DNA from 2 places in the Streptomyces sp. NPDC048612 genome. Region 2 is predicted to be linked to the other one. Evidence: riboswitches for the same ligand, from Rfam matches in the RefSeq annotation. Region 2 holds a riboswitch; the other holds the start of a gene.
What was found. Region 2 has a riboswitch for glycine ahead of cycA (D-serine/D-alanine/glycine transporter). Riboswitches for the same ligand answer to the same signal wherever they lie in the genome.
Positions count from the first base shown of each region.

Region 1 (5,258 bases), on a different contig from region 2:
GCGGGGCCCGCCACCTGGGCGGCGGAGCCGGCTCCGAAGAGCCATCCGGAGCCGAAGATCGAGCCTATGCCGATCATGATCAGGGCGAAGAGGCTGAGCCCCTTGCGCCCGCCGGCGCTCATGTCCATGGAAAGTGTCGTCCGTCCTGGTGGTGCCGCATGCCCCCTCGCTGCCGAAGGGCCGTTGACGTATGCCGCCGACACCTTATTTCGGCCAAATGACGAGAATGGCACCGCACTGCCGGCGCCCCGGCGCGCACCGGCCCCCGCACACCGTGAGCCCGGGGCCAACAGCCCCGGGCTCACGGCCCGTTCACGCCCGGACCGCCGTCAGCCGGCGGTCCGGGAGATCACCGCATGAGACGCGTCACAGCGCCGGGTAGAGCGGGAACTTCCCCGCGAGCGCGGTGACCCGGGCCTTGAGGGCCTCGGCGTCGTAGCCGGGCTTGAGGGCCTCGGCGATGATGTCGGCGACCTCGCGGAAGTCCTCGGCCTGGAAGCCGCGGGTGGCCAGGGCCGGGGTGCCGATCCGCAGGCCGGAGGTGACCATCGGCGGGCGCGGGTCGTTCGGGATCGCGTTGCGGTTGACGGTGATGCCGAGCTCGTGGAGGAGGTCCTCGGCCTGCTGGCCGTCCAGCTCGGAGTCGCGCAGGTCGACCAGGACGAGGTGGACGTCGGTGCCGCCGGACAGCACCGAGACGCCGTGCTCCTTGACGTCGTCCTGGACGAGGCGCTCGGCCAGGATGCGGGCGCCGTCCAGGGTGCGCTGCTGGCGCTCCTTGAAGTCCTCGGACGCGGCGACCTTGAAGGAGACGGCCTTGGCGGCGATGACGTGCTCCAGCGGGCCGCCCTGCTGGCCGGGGAAGACCGCGGAGTTGATCTTCTTGGCCAGCTCCTGGGTGGACAGGATCACACCGCCGCGGGGACCGCCGAGGGTCTTGTGGGTGGTGGTGGTGACCACGTGGGCGTGCGGCACGGGGGAGGGGTGCAGACCCGCCGCGACCAGGCCGGCGAAGTGCGCCATGTCGACCATGAGGTAGGCACCCACCTCGTCGGCGATCCGGCGGAAGGCGGCGAAGTCGAGCTGGCGCGGGTAGGCGGACCAGCCGGCCACGATCAGCTTGGGACGGTGCTCCTTGGCGAGGCGCTCGACCTCCTCCATGTCGACCAGGTTCGACTTCTCGTCGACGTGGTAGGGCACCACGTTGTAGAGCTTGCCGGAGAAGTTGATCTTCATGCCGTGGGTGAGGTGGCCGCCGTGGGCGAGGTTGAGGCCCAGGATGGTGTCGCCCGGCTTGATGAGGGCGAACATGGCGGCGGCGTTGGCCTGCGCACCGGAGTGCGGCTGGACGTTCGCGGCCTCGGCGCCGAAGAGCGCCTTGATGCGGTCGATGGCGATCTGCTCGACCACGTCGACGTGCTCACAGCCGCCGTAGTAGCGGCGGCCGGGGTAGCCCTCGGCGTACTTGTTGGTGAGGACGGAGCCCTGGGCCTCCATGACGGCGACGGGGGCGAAGTTCTCCGACGCGATCATTTCGAGGGTGGACTGCTGGCGGTGGAGCTCGGCGTCGACGGCGGCGGCGACGTCGGGGTCGAGCTCATGGAGGGAGCTGTTCAGAAGCGACATGAGATCTTCCTGGGGAGTCAGGCGGTGCGCGGGGCCCCCGGACGGGGTCCGGGGGGCTTCCGCACGGGCGGTGGCGGGTCGGAGGTCCCCCGTCCGGGCGACGCCGGGAGCGGGGGCGAGCCGGGGCTCAGCTCTGGATGAAGGCGGCGTACTCGTCGGCCGAGAGCAGGTCGCCCGGCTCGCCGCTGATCTTCACCTTGAACAGCCAACCGCCCTCGAACGGGGCGGAGTTCACCAGCGAGGGGTCGGCGACGACGTCCTCGTTGATCGCGGTGATCTCACCGTCGACGGGCGAGTAGAGGTCGCTGACCGACTTCGTCGACTCCAGCTCGCCGCAGGTCTCGCCCGCCGCGACCGTGGAACCGACCTCAGGGAGCTGGACGAACACGACGTCGCCGAGCGCGTTGGCCGCGTGCTCGGTGATGCCGACCGTCGAGGCGCCGTCCTCGGCGCCCGACAGCCACTCGTGCTCCTTGCTGTAGCGCAGCTGCTGGGGGTTGCTCATGGCTCGATTCTCCTGTACGCGAGGGTGTGATCGTGAAGGGGGGCACTCCCCCGGCTACCGCTGGGGGACCCCCCACCCGGAGCGGGTCCGGGGCAGGTCCGGGGGTGGCGGGACACGGGGTGCGCGCCGCCGCCGGTGGCCGCTACTTCTGCCGCTTGTAGAACGGCAGAGCGGTGACCTCGTACGGCTCATGGCTTCCACGGATGTCCACACAGACACCCTCGGTGCCCGGCGTGGCGTACGCCGCGTCGACATAGGCGATGGCGACGGGCTTGCCGAGCGTGGGGGACGGGGCCCCGGAGGTGACCTCGCCGATGACCGTGCCGTCGGCCGTGACGACCGGGTATCCGGCGCGCGGCACCCGGCGGCCCTCGGCGATCAGTCCGACCAGCTTGCGCGGCGGCTGGGTCTCCGCGCGCTCGGCGGCCGTGGCCAGCGCCGCGCGGCCCACGAAGTTACCGCCGTTGGAGGTCTTCTCGAACTTCACGACCCGGCCCAGGCCCGCGTCGAACGGCGTGGTCGCGGTGGTCAGCTCGTGCCCGTACAGCGGCATGCCCGCCTCCAGGCGCAGGGTGTCCCGGCAGGACAGCCCGCAGGGCACCAGCCCGGCGTCCTTGCCCGCCGCGGTCAGCGCCTCCCAGAGGGCGACCGCGTCGGCCGGCCGGACGAACAGCTCGAAGCCGTCCTCGCCGGTGTAGCCGGTACGGGCGATCAGCGCCTCGACGCCGGCGACGGTGCCGGGCAGGCCCGCGTAGTACTTCAGGCCGTCCAGGTCGGCGTCGGTGACCTGCTTGAGGATGCCGGGGGACTCCGGGCCCTGCACCGCGAGCAGCGCGTAGGCGTCCCGGTCGTCGCGGATCGCGGCGTCGAAGCCGCCCGCCCGCGCGGTCAGCGCGTCCAGCACCACCTGGGCGTTGGAGGCGTTGGCGACGACCATGTACTCCTGCTCGGCGAGCCGGTAGACGATCAGGTCGTCGAGGATGCCGCCGGCCTCCTCGCAGATCATGGTGTAGCGGGCGCGGCCCGTCTTGACGCCGCCGATGTTGCCGACCAGCGCGTAGTCGAGGAGATCGGCGGCCTGCGGGCCGGTGACGGTGATCTCGCCCATGTGGGAGAGGTCGAAGAGGCCGGCGCGGGTGCGGACGGCGACATGTTCGTCGCGCTCGCTGCTGTAGCGCAGCGGCATGTCCCAGCCGGCGAAGTCGGTCATGGTCGCGCCGAGCGCGCGATGGGTGGCATCGAGAGCGGTGGTGCGGCGCGCAGCGTCTCCGGCAAGGGTGGTGGTGGGAGACGGGCGGGAGGTACGACGGGGGGCATCAGTCATGGTTCTGGGCTCCCAGGCAGGGGTGACAAGACGTTCTCCCCATCTGTCATCGGAACCTGAGAGGTTCACCGGGATACCGCGAACGGACCCGGTTTGCACCTTGGGTGGAGCCGGCCCTCGGGCTGCGGCTCGCTTTTCAGATCTGCCTCGCCCGCGCGGTATAGGGGCCTGAGAGATTCAAGGGAGGACTTGCTCCTTCGGCGCCCCGCCATCACGGCCGGGGACTCTCCCGCGCAGGTTACAAGCGGCCGGTATGCAGTTGGCGGTGCACGGGTGAGCTGTGATGTGCACGTGGCGGCCACATCATTACACGGGAACGCCGGATAAAGGAGCCCCAGCCGCCGTACCGTCCACGACATGGGCGGATCGCACAATCACCTTGATGGGCATTACCTTTTCTTGACACTCTGCGGGTAGGGGACGGAACCAAACCGGACCAGAACGGGCGGGGAGGGCGATCACGGTGCACAGTGAAGCGGCATTCGGGGCGACTTCAGGGGTCGTGCCCCCGGGCGCCGCGCCGGCGGCGCCGTCCGCCGCCAGGACCCGGGCCGGCCGTGCGTCGCGGTCCGTCCTCCGGCCGGGGCGCGGCGCAGCCGTCGTGGACCTGCGGGGCGAGGCGCGGGCCCCGGGCGCCGCCGAGCTGCGGTTCCCGGCCGGCGACCTGGTGGTGGTCTCCGGACTGCCGGGCAGCGGCAAGAGCACCTTCATGCACCGCGTCGTACCGCCCCTGGACGGGCGCGGCGCCGAGGTGTACCGCATCGACTCGCAGGACGTCCGCGAGCGCTGGGAGCGCGGCAGGCTGCGCCGGCTGCCGTACGGCCTCTACCGCCCGCTGGTGCGGGCCGCCCACTATCTGACTCTGGGCCGCGCGCTGCGCTCCGGTCACAGCGTGGTGGTGCACGACTGCGGAACGCTGGCGTGGGTGCGCCGCTGGATCGCCCGCGCGGCGCTGCGCGGCGGCCGCGGGGCGCATCTGGTGCTGCTCGACGTGGCACCCGAGGTGGCGCTCTCCGGCCAGGAGTCACGGGGGCGCGGGGTGTCCGGGTACGCCTTCGCACGCCACCGCGGGGCGGTGGGCCGGCTGGTCGGCGCCGCGGAGTCGGCCCGGCTGCCGGAGGGCTTCCGCTCGGCCGTCCTCCTCGACCGGCCCGCGGCGGGCGCCCTGGAGACGCTGACCTTCCACTAGTCGCCGGACACCGCCCCCGCACGCCACGGCGCGCGTCTTCTCGTTTAGGGTCTTTGGCCAGATGGCGCGGTTTGGAACGGGTGGGACACATGACATTTCCGGAGCAGGGGATACCGCAGCTGGCATGGCCGGCGAACGAGCTCGAAGAGGTGCTGTCCGCTTCGGTCGGACACCCGGGCGCCGGGGGCCGGATCGTCGAGGTCCTCGGCCGTAGCCGGCTGTGGGTGCCGCTGCCCGAAGGCGGCGGCCCGGAGAGCGCGGGCCCGGGCGCAGCCGGCCTCGACCTGCCCACCGTCGAGCTCGACGGCGCGCCCTACGTCCCGGTCTACAGCTCCGAGCAGGAGTTCCTGCGGGTGATCGGCTCGCACATGTCCTTCACCGTCGCCCCGGCACGGGAGTTCGCCCGCGGGCTGCCGCCGCAGCTCGGTATCGCGGTCAACCCCGACGGCACGGTCGGCGTCCCGCTGCCGCCGCCCGCGGTGGCCGAGCTGTGCCGGGACCGGCATGTGGGTCACCACGACATCGAGGGGCTGCCGAGCGGCGGCCGGGTGCGGCTCTTCGAGCCGGACTGGCAGGACGAGCCGGTGGACTTCCTGGCCGCGGCCGGACTGGAG
Region 1 covers NZ_JBICVV010000016.1:92,821-98,078, reverse strand. The annotation lists gene ACGFN2_RS23490 (APC family permease) at 1-128, opposite strand, end outside; gene glyA (serine hydroxymethyltransferase) at 367-1,626, opposite strand; gene gcvH (glycine cleavage system protein GcvH) at 1,754-2,131, opposite strand; gene gcvT (glycine cleavage system aminomethyltransferase GcvT) at 2,274-3,455, opposite strand; glycine riboswitch at 3,602-3,697, opposite strand; gene ACGFN2_RS23470 (AAA family ATPase) at 3,958-4,644, shown strand; gene ACGFN2_RS23465 (enhanced serine sensitivity protein SseB) at 4,734-5,258, shown strand, end outside.
Region 1: another riboswitch for glycine. It lies ahead of gcvT (glycine cleavage system aminomethyltransferase GcvT); the one in region 2 lies ahead of cycA (D-serine/D-alanine/glycine transporter).

Region 2 (5,258 bases):
CTCCGGTGGTAGCGGCGGATGGCCAGCAGGCCGGCGAGTTCGCCCTGCGAGCCCGCGTTCGGCTGGAGGGAGACCTTGGCGTACCCGGTGACCTCCGCCAGCCAGCCCTCCAACTGCCCGACCAGGGCGAGATACCCGGCAGCGTCCGTGAGCGGCGCGAAGGGGTGCAGGTCGGCGAAGCCGGGCCAGCTGACCGGTTCCATCTCCGTGGTCGCGTTGAGCTTCATCGTGCAGGACCCGAGCGGGATCATCCCGCGGTCCAGCGCGAAGTCACGGTCGGAGAGCCGGCGCAGATAGCGCAGCAGCGCGGTCTCCGACCGGTGCTGGTGGAAGACCGGGTGGGTGAGGAACGGGGAGGTGCGCCGCAGGTCCGGGGGCAGCGCCGGACAAGCGCCGTCGGCCGGGCCGTCCGGGTCGTCCCCCGCCGCGCCGAAGGCGTCGAGCACCAGCCGGACGTGGTCGTGCGAGGTGGCCTCGGAGCAGGAGACGCCGACGTGGTCGGTGTCCACCAGCCGCAGCAGCAGCCCCTTGTCGTGCGCGGCCGCGACGACCTCCCCGGCCCGGCCGGGGACCCGCACCAGCAGGGTGTCGAAGAACTCGGGGTGCACCACCGTGATCCCGCTGTTCCGCAGCCCGGTGGCGATGCGCGCGGCGTGCCGGTGCGTCCGCCGGGCGATCCCGGTCAGCCCCTCGGGGCCGTGGTGCACGGCGTACATCGAGGCGACCACGGCCAGCAGGACCTGCGCGGTGCAGATGTTGGAGGTCGCCTTGTCGCGCCGGATGTGCTGCTCGCGGGTCTGCAGGGCGAGGCGGTAGGCGGGCCGGCCGGCGTCGTCCACGGACACGCCCACGAGCCGGCCCGGCAGGTGCCGTTCGAGCCCTTCGCGGACCGCGATGTAGCCGGCGTGCGGTCCGCCGTAGAACAGGGGGACGCCGAACCGCTGGGACGATCCCACGACGAGGTCGGCGCCGAACTCCCCCGGTGGCACGAGCAGGGTGAGCGCCAGCAGGTCGGCGGTCACGGTGACCAGCGCCCCGCGCTCGCGCGCCGCCGCGGTCACCCCGCGCAGGTCGCGGACGGCTCCCGAGCAGCCGGGGTAGGACAGCACCACCCCGAAGAAGTCCTCCTGCGGCAGCGGCTCGGCGACGTCGATCCCGACGACCTCGATGCCGACCGCGGAGGCCCGGGTGCGCAGGACGTCGAGGGTCTGCGGCAGGGTGTCACGGTCGACCAGGACGCGGTGGCGGCTACGGCCGGCGACGCGTCGCATCACCGTGACGGCCTCGGCGACCGCGGTGGCCTCGTCGAGCAGCGACGCGTTGGCGGTCGGCAGTCCGGTGAGGTCGCCGACCATGGTCTGGAAGTTGATCAGTGCCTCCAGCCGGCCCTGGCTGATCTCCGGCTGGTAGGGCGTGTAGGCGGTGTACCACGACGGGTCTTCCAGCACATTGCGCCGGATCACCGCGGGGGTGGTGGTCGCGTGGTAGCCCAGTCCGTTCATGGGGACGGTCACGGTGTTCCGTCCGGCGAACTCCTGCAGCTCCGCGCGGGCTTCGGCCTCGGTGGCGGCGGCGGGCAGGTTCAGACCGGAGGTGCTCCGGATGCCGCCGGGGACGGCGGCGTCGATGAGGGCGGCCAGCGTCGGGTAGCCGACTGCGGCCAGCATGGTGGTGCGGTCGGCGTCGTCGACGCCGATGTGGCGGGTGGCGAACTCACCCGGCGCGGAGGACTCGGGGTAGGTCATGGTGGGAGGCTCCCTGTGGGGGCACCGCGGATGCGGCGCCGTGGACGGGTTGCCTCCCCGCTCTGTCATCGGTACCTGAGAGCTTCACCACCGGGTCCGGCGGTTTGCACCGTGGGCGCAGGACAGGACGTCCTGACTTTCCAGAGTCGCCTGGCCGAAGCGGTAGTGGGGCCTGAGAGATTCTGGGGAGAGTTGCTCCTTCGGCGCCTCGCCAAGGGTGGGCGAGGGCTCTCCCGCTTCGGTTCGAACAGCGCGATGTGAAGTTGTCGGGCGGCGCGGTGGTGAGGCCGGGATGCTCCGGGGAGGAGGTGCTCCTCCGGCGCCACGTCGTCACCCGACGTGGGCTCTCCCGCCGCGGAACCGTCAGCAGAGCAGACGCTGCCGGATCTTTCCCGAGGCAACGTACGGGCACCGGAACACAGCCGTCAAGGGTCTGCCGACGGACCTGCCGGTAACCTGGCGGTCCCGGAAGCGAGGCCGTGAGCTGCACAAACGCCGTCCCCTACGGGGAAGCGCCGCGCTACCCAGGAGTAGCGTCCAGCCTTCGGCCGGTCCCTTGACCGGCCGCTGAGGGGGCCCTAGCCTCACCGCACATCGCCGTTCACCCCGGAGCGGGAGAGCACTGGATCAGCCAGACCCGGTCGCCGAAGGAGCAACACCTCCCCGGAAACTCTCAGGCATCCCTACCGCTCGGGCAGGCAACTCTGGAAAGCAGGCGCCGACGCGCCTCGCCGACGGTGCAAGCCGCGCCCTGAGCGCGGCGAAGCTCTCAGGCTCATGACAGAGGGGGAGGCTCACTCGGCCGCACGGGCCCCTGCCCGTGCTCGACATTCGAGGAGCCCCTGATGGCTCTCCTGCCGCTCTCCCCCGACCGCCACCCGCCTGCCGGCTCCCGGGCTGACGGTCAGGCTTCTGTGTGGGCCCGTTCAGCGTACTGACACCCTTCAGTTCGGCTGCCGCGTCTGCGCGCGCAGCCCCTGCCGCACGCCCCTGGGGCGCGTGGTCATGCTCCGAGAGACCCCCTGTCCCGTGCCCGCACGGGGCTTGAGATCCGCGAGGTTCACCCATGCCTGAACACAGTGACACCGGCCTGACCACCACGCCGGCCGGCTCCACACCCCCGCCCGAGGGTGAGCAGCACCTCTCCCGCCAGCTGTCCAACCGGCACATCCAGCTCATCGCGATCGGCGGGGCGATCGGCACCGGCCTGTTCATGGGCTCGGGCAAGACCATCTCGCTGGCCGGGCCCTCGGTGATCTTCGTCTACATGATCATCGGCGTGATGCTCTTCTTCGTGATGCGGGCGATGGGCGAGCTGCTGCTGTCCAACCTGCGCTACAAGTCCTTCGCCGACTTCGCGGCCGACCTGCTGGGCCCGTGGGCCGGCTTCTTCACCGGCTGGACGTACTGGTTCTGCTGGATCGTCACCGGCATCGCCGACGTCATCGCCATCTCCGGGTACGTGGCCTACTGGTGGCACGATCTGCCGCTGTGGATACCGGCGCTGGCCGCCGTCGTCCTGCTGATCGCCCTGAACCTGCCCACCGTGAAGGCCTTCGGCGAGACCGAGTTCTGGTTCGCGCTGATCAAGATCGTCGCGATCGTGGCGCTGATCGTCGTCGGGCTGGTCATGGTGTTCAGTCACTTCCAGGCGCCCGGTGGGGCGGCGGCGAGCTTCTCCAACCTCTGGAACGACGGCGGGTTCTTCCCCACCGGCCCCATGGGGTTCGTCGCGGGATTCCAGATCGCGACCTTCGCCTTCGTCGGCATCGAACTGGTCGGCACCACGGCGGCCGAGGCGGAGAACCCGGAACGGAACCTGCCCAAGGCGATCAACTCGATCCCGGTGCGCGTGATGCTGTTCTACGTCGTCGCGCTGGCCGTGATCATTTCGGTGACGCCCTGGCGCGAGATCAGCGCGGACCGCAGCCCGTTCGTCGTGATGTTCACCCTTGCCGGTCTGGGGATCGCCGCCTCGCTGATCAACTTCGTGGTGCTGACCTCGGCCGCCTCGTCGGCGAACTCGGGCATCTACTCCACCTCCCGGATGGTGTACGGGCTGGCCCAGGAGGGCGACGCCCCGGGGCGCTTCGGCAGGCTCACCTCCAGGAAGGTACCGGCCAACGCCCTGCTCCTGTCCGGGATCTTTCTGCTCGCCGGTGTGGTGATGGTCGCCATGGACGACTCGATCATCGAGGCCTTCACCCTGGTGACCACCGTGTCCGCCGTGCTGTTCATCTTCGTCTGGTCGATCATCCTGATCAGCTACCTCGTGTACCGCAGGCGCCGTCCGCACCTGCACGAGGCCTCGGCGTTCAAGATGCCCGGCGGCATCGTCATGTGCTACGTCGTGCTCGCGTTCTTCGCGTTCCTCATCTGGGCACTGACCCAGGAGGCCGACACCCTGCGGGCCCTGGTGGTGACGCCGGTGTGGTTCGTCGTCCTCGGCGTCGCCTGGGCCTGCCTCCGCCGCCGCCCGCACCATTCCGCGCGTGCGGCGGCCTTCCGTGCCGCACTCCGCGACGGCGCACGGCAGGACTGACCCGGCCACCGCAGAGCCAGGGATTCCGGGGGAATCCGCGAAGACGCCCGGCCGGGATTCCCGGCCGGGCGTCTTCATGAACGGCGCGCGGCCGACGGCCCCTTCACCGCGCGTACCGGCCCCCGGCTACCGCCGTTCCCGCTGGGCCGCCACGACCTGGTTGATGGTGCGCTCGGCGCCGGAGCCGCGCTGCACCTTCTCCGCGAAGCCGGGGAACTGCCCGGCGATGGCGCTGAGCACCTTCAACTCCACCGGCGCCACGTTGACTTCGCACAGATCGCGCTCGACGGCCCGGATCACCCCCGCCACCACCTGGCCCGGGGAGACCATGCGCACGCCGGCCGGCGGCGTGGCGCCCGTGACGGCGAACATGCCCGCCTCGCTGACGGCGCCGGGCTGGACCACGGAGACACCCACCCCCGTACCGTGCAGGTCCTGGCGGAGGGAGAGCCCGAAGCCGCGCAGCCCGAACTTGGCGGCGCTGTAGAGCGAGGAGTACTTGGTGGCGGCCTTCCCGGAGATCGAGCCGACGAGGGCGATATGGCCCCGGCCCCGCTCGGTCATCCGGGGGACGAGCGCGCGGGTCAGCATGACGGGGGCCCGCAGGTTCACCGTCAGCGCGCGGTCGATCTGCTCGGGCGTGTAGTCCAGGAGCGCCCCCGAGGAGGGCAGCGCGGCGTTGGCGATCAGGATGTCGGTGTCGGGGCAGGCCTCGGCGAGCTGCTCGACCTGGTCCGGGTCGGCGAGATCGGCGGTGACCGCGCGGGCGCCGAGTTCCCCGGCGAGCGCCTCCAGGGCATCGGGACGGCGCCCGGAAAGCACCAACTTGGCTCCCTGGGCTGCCAGTTCACGGGCGAGTGCCTGACCGATGCCGCCTACGGCCCCGGTCAGGAGAACGGTTGATCCTGCGATGCGCATGGGACGAGCCTCCAGAAAACTGTTCGTTCGAACGAACAGTATGGAGGAGGGGC
Region 2 covers NZ_JBICVV010000018.1:87,680-92,937, forward strand. The annotation lists gene gcvP (aminomethyl-transferring glycine dehydrogenase) at 1-1,745, opposite strand, end outside; glycine riboswitch at 1,896-1,991, opposite strand; glycine riboswitch at 2,348-2,444, shown strand; glycine riboswitch at 2,445-2,536, shown strand; gene cycA (D-serine/D-alanine/glycine transporter) at 2,812-4,287, shown strand; gene ACGFN2_RS24965 (SDR family NAD(P)-dependent oxidoreductase) at 4,414-5,205, opposite strand.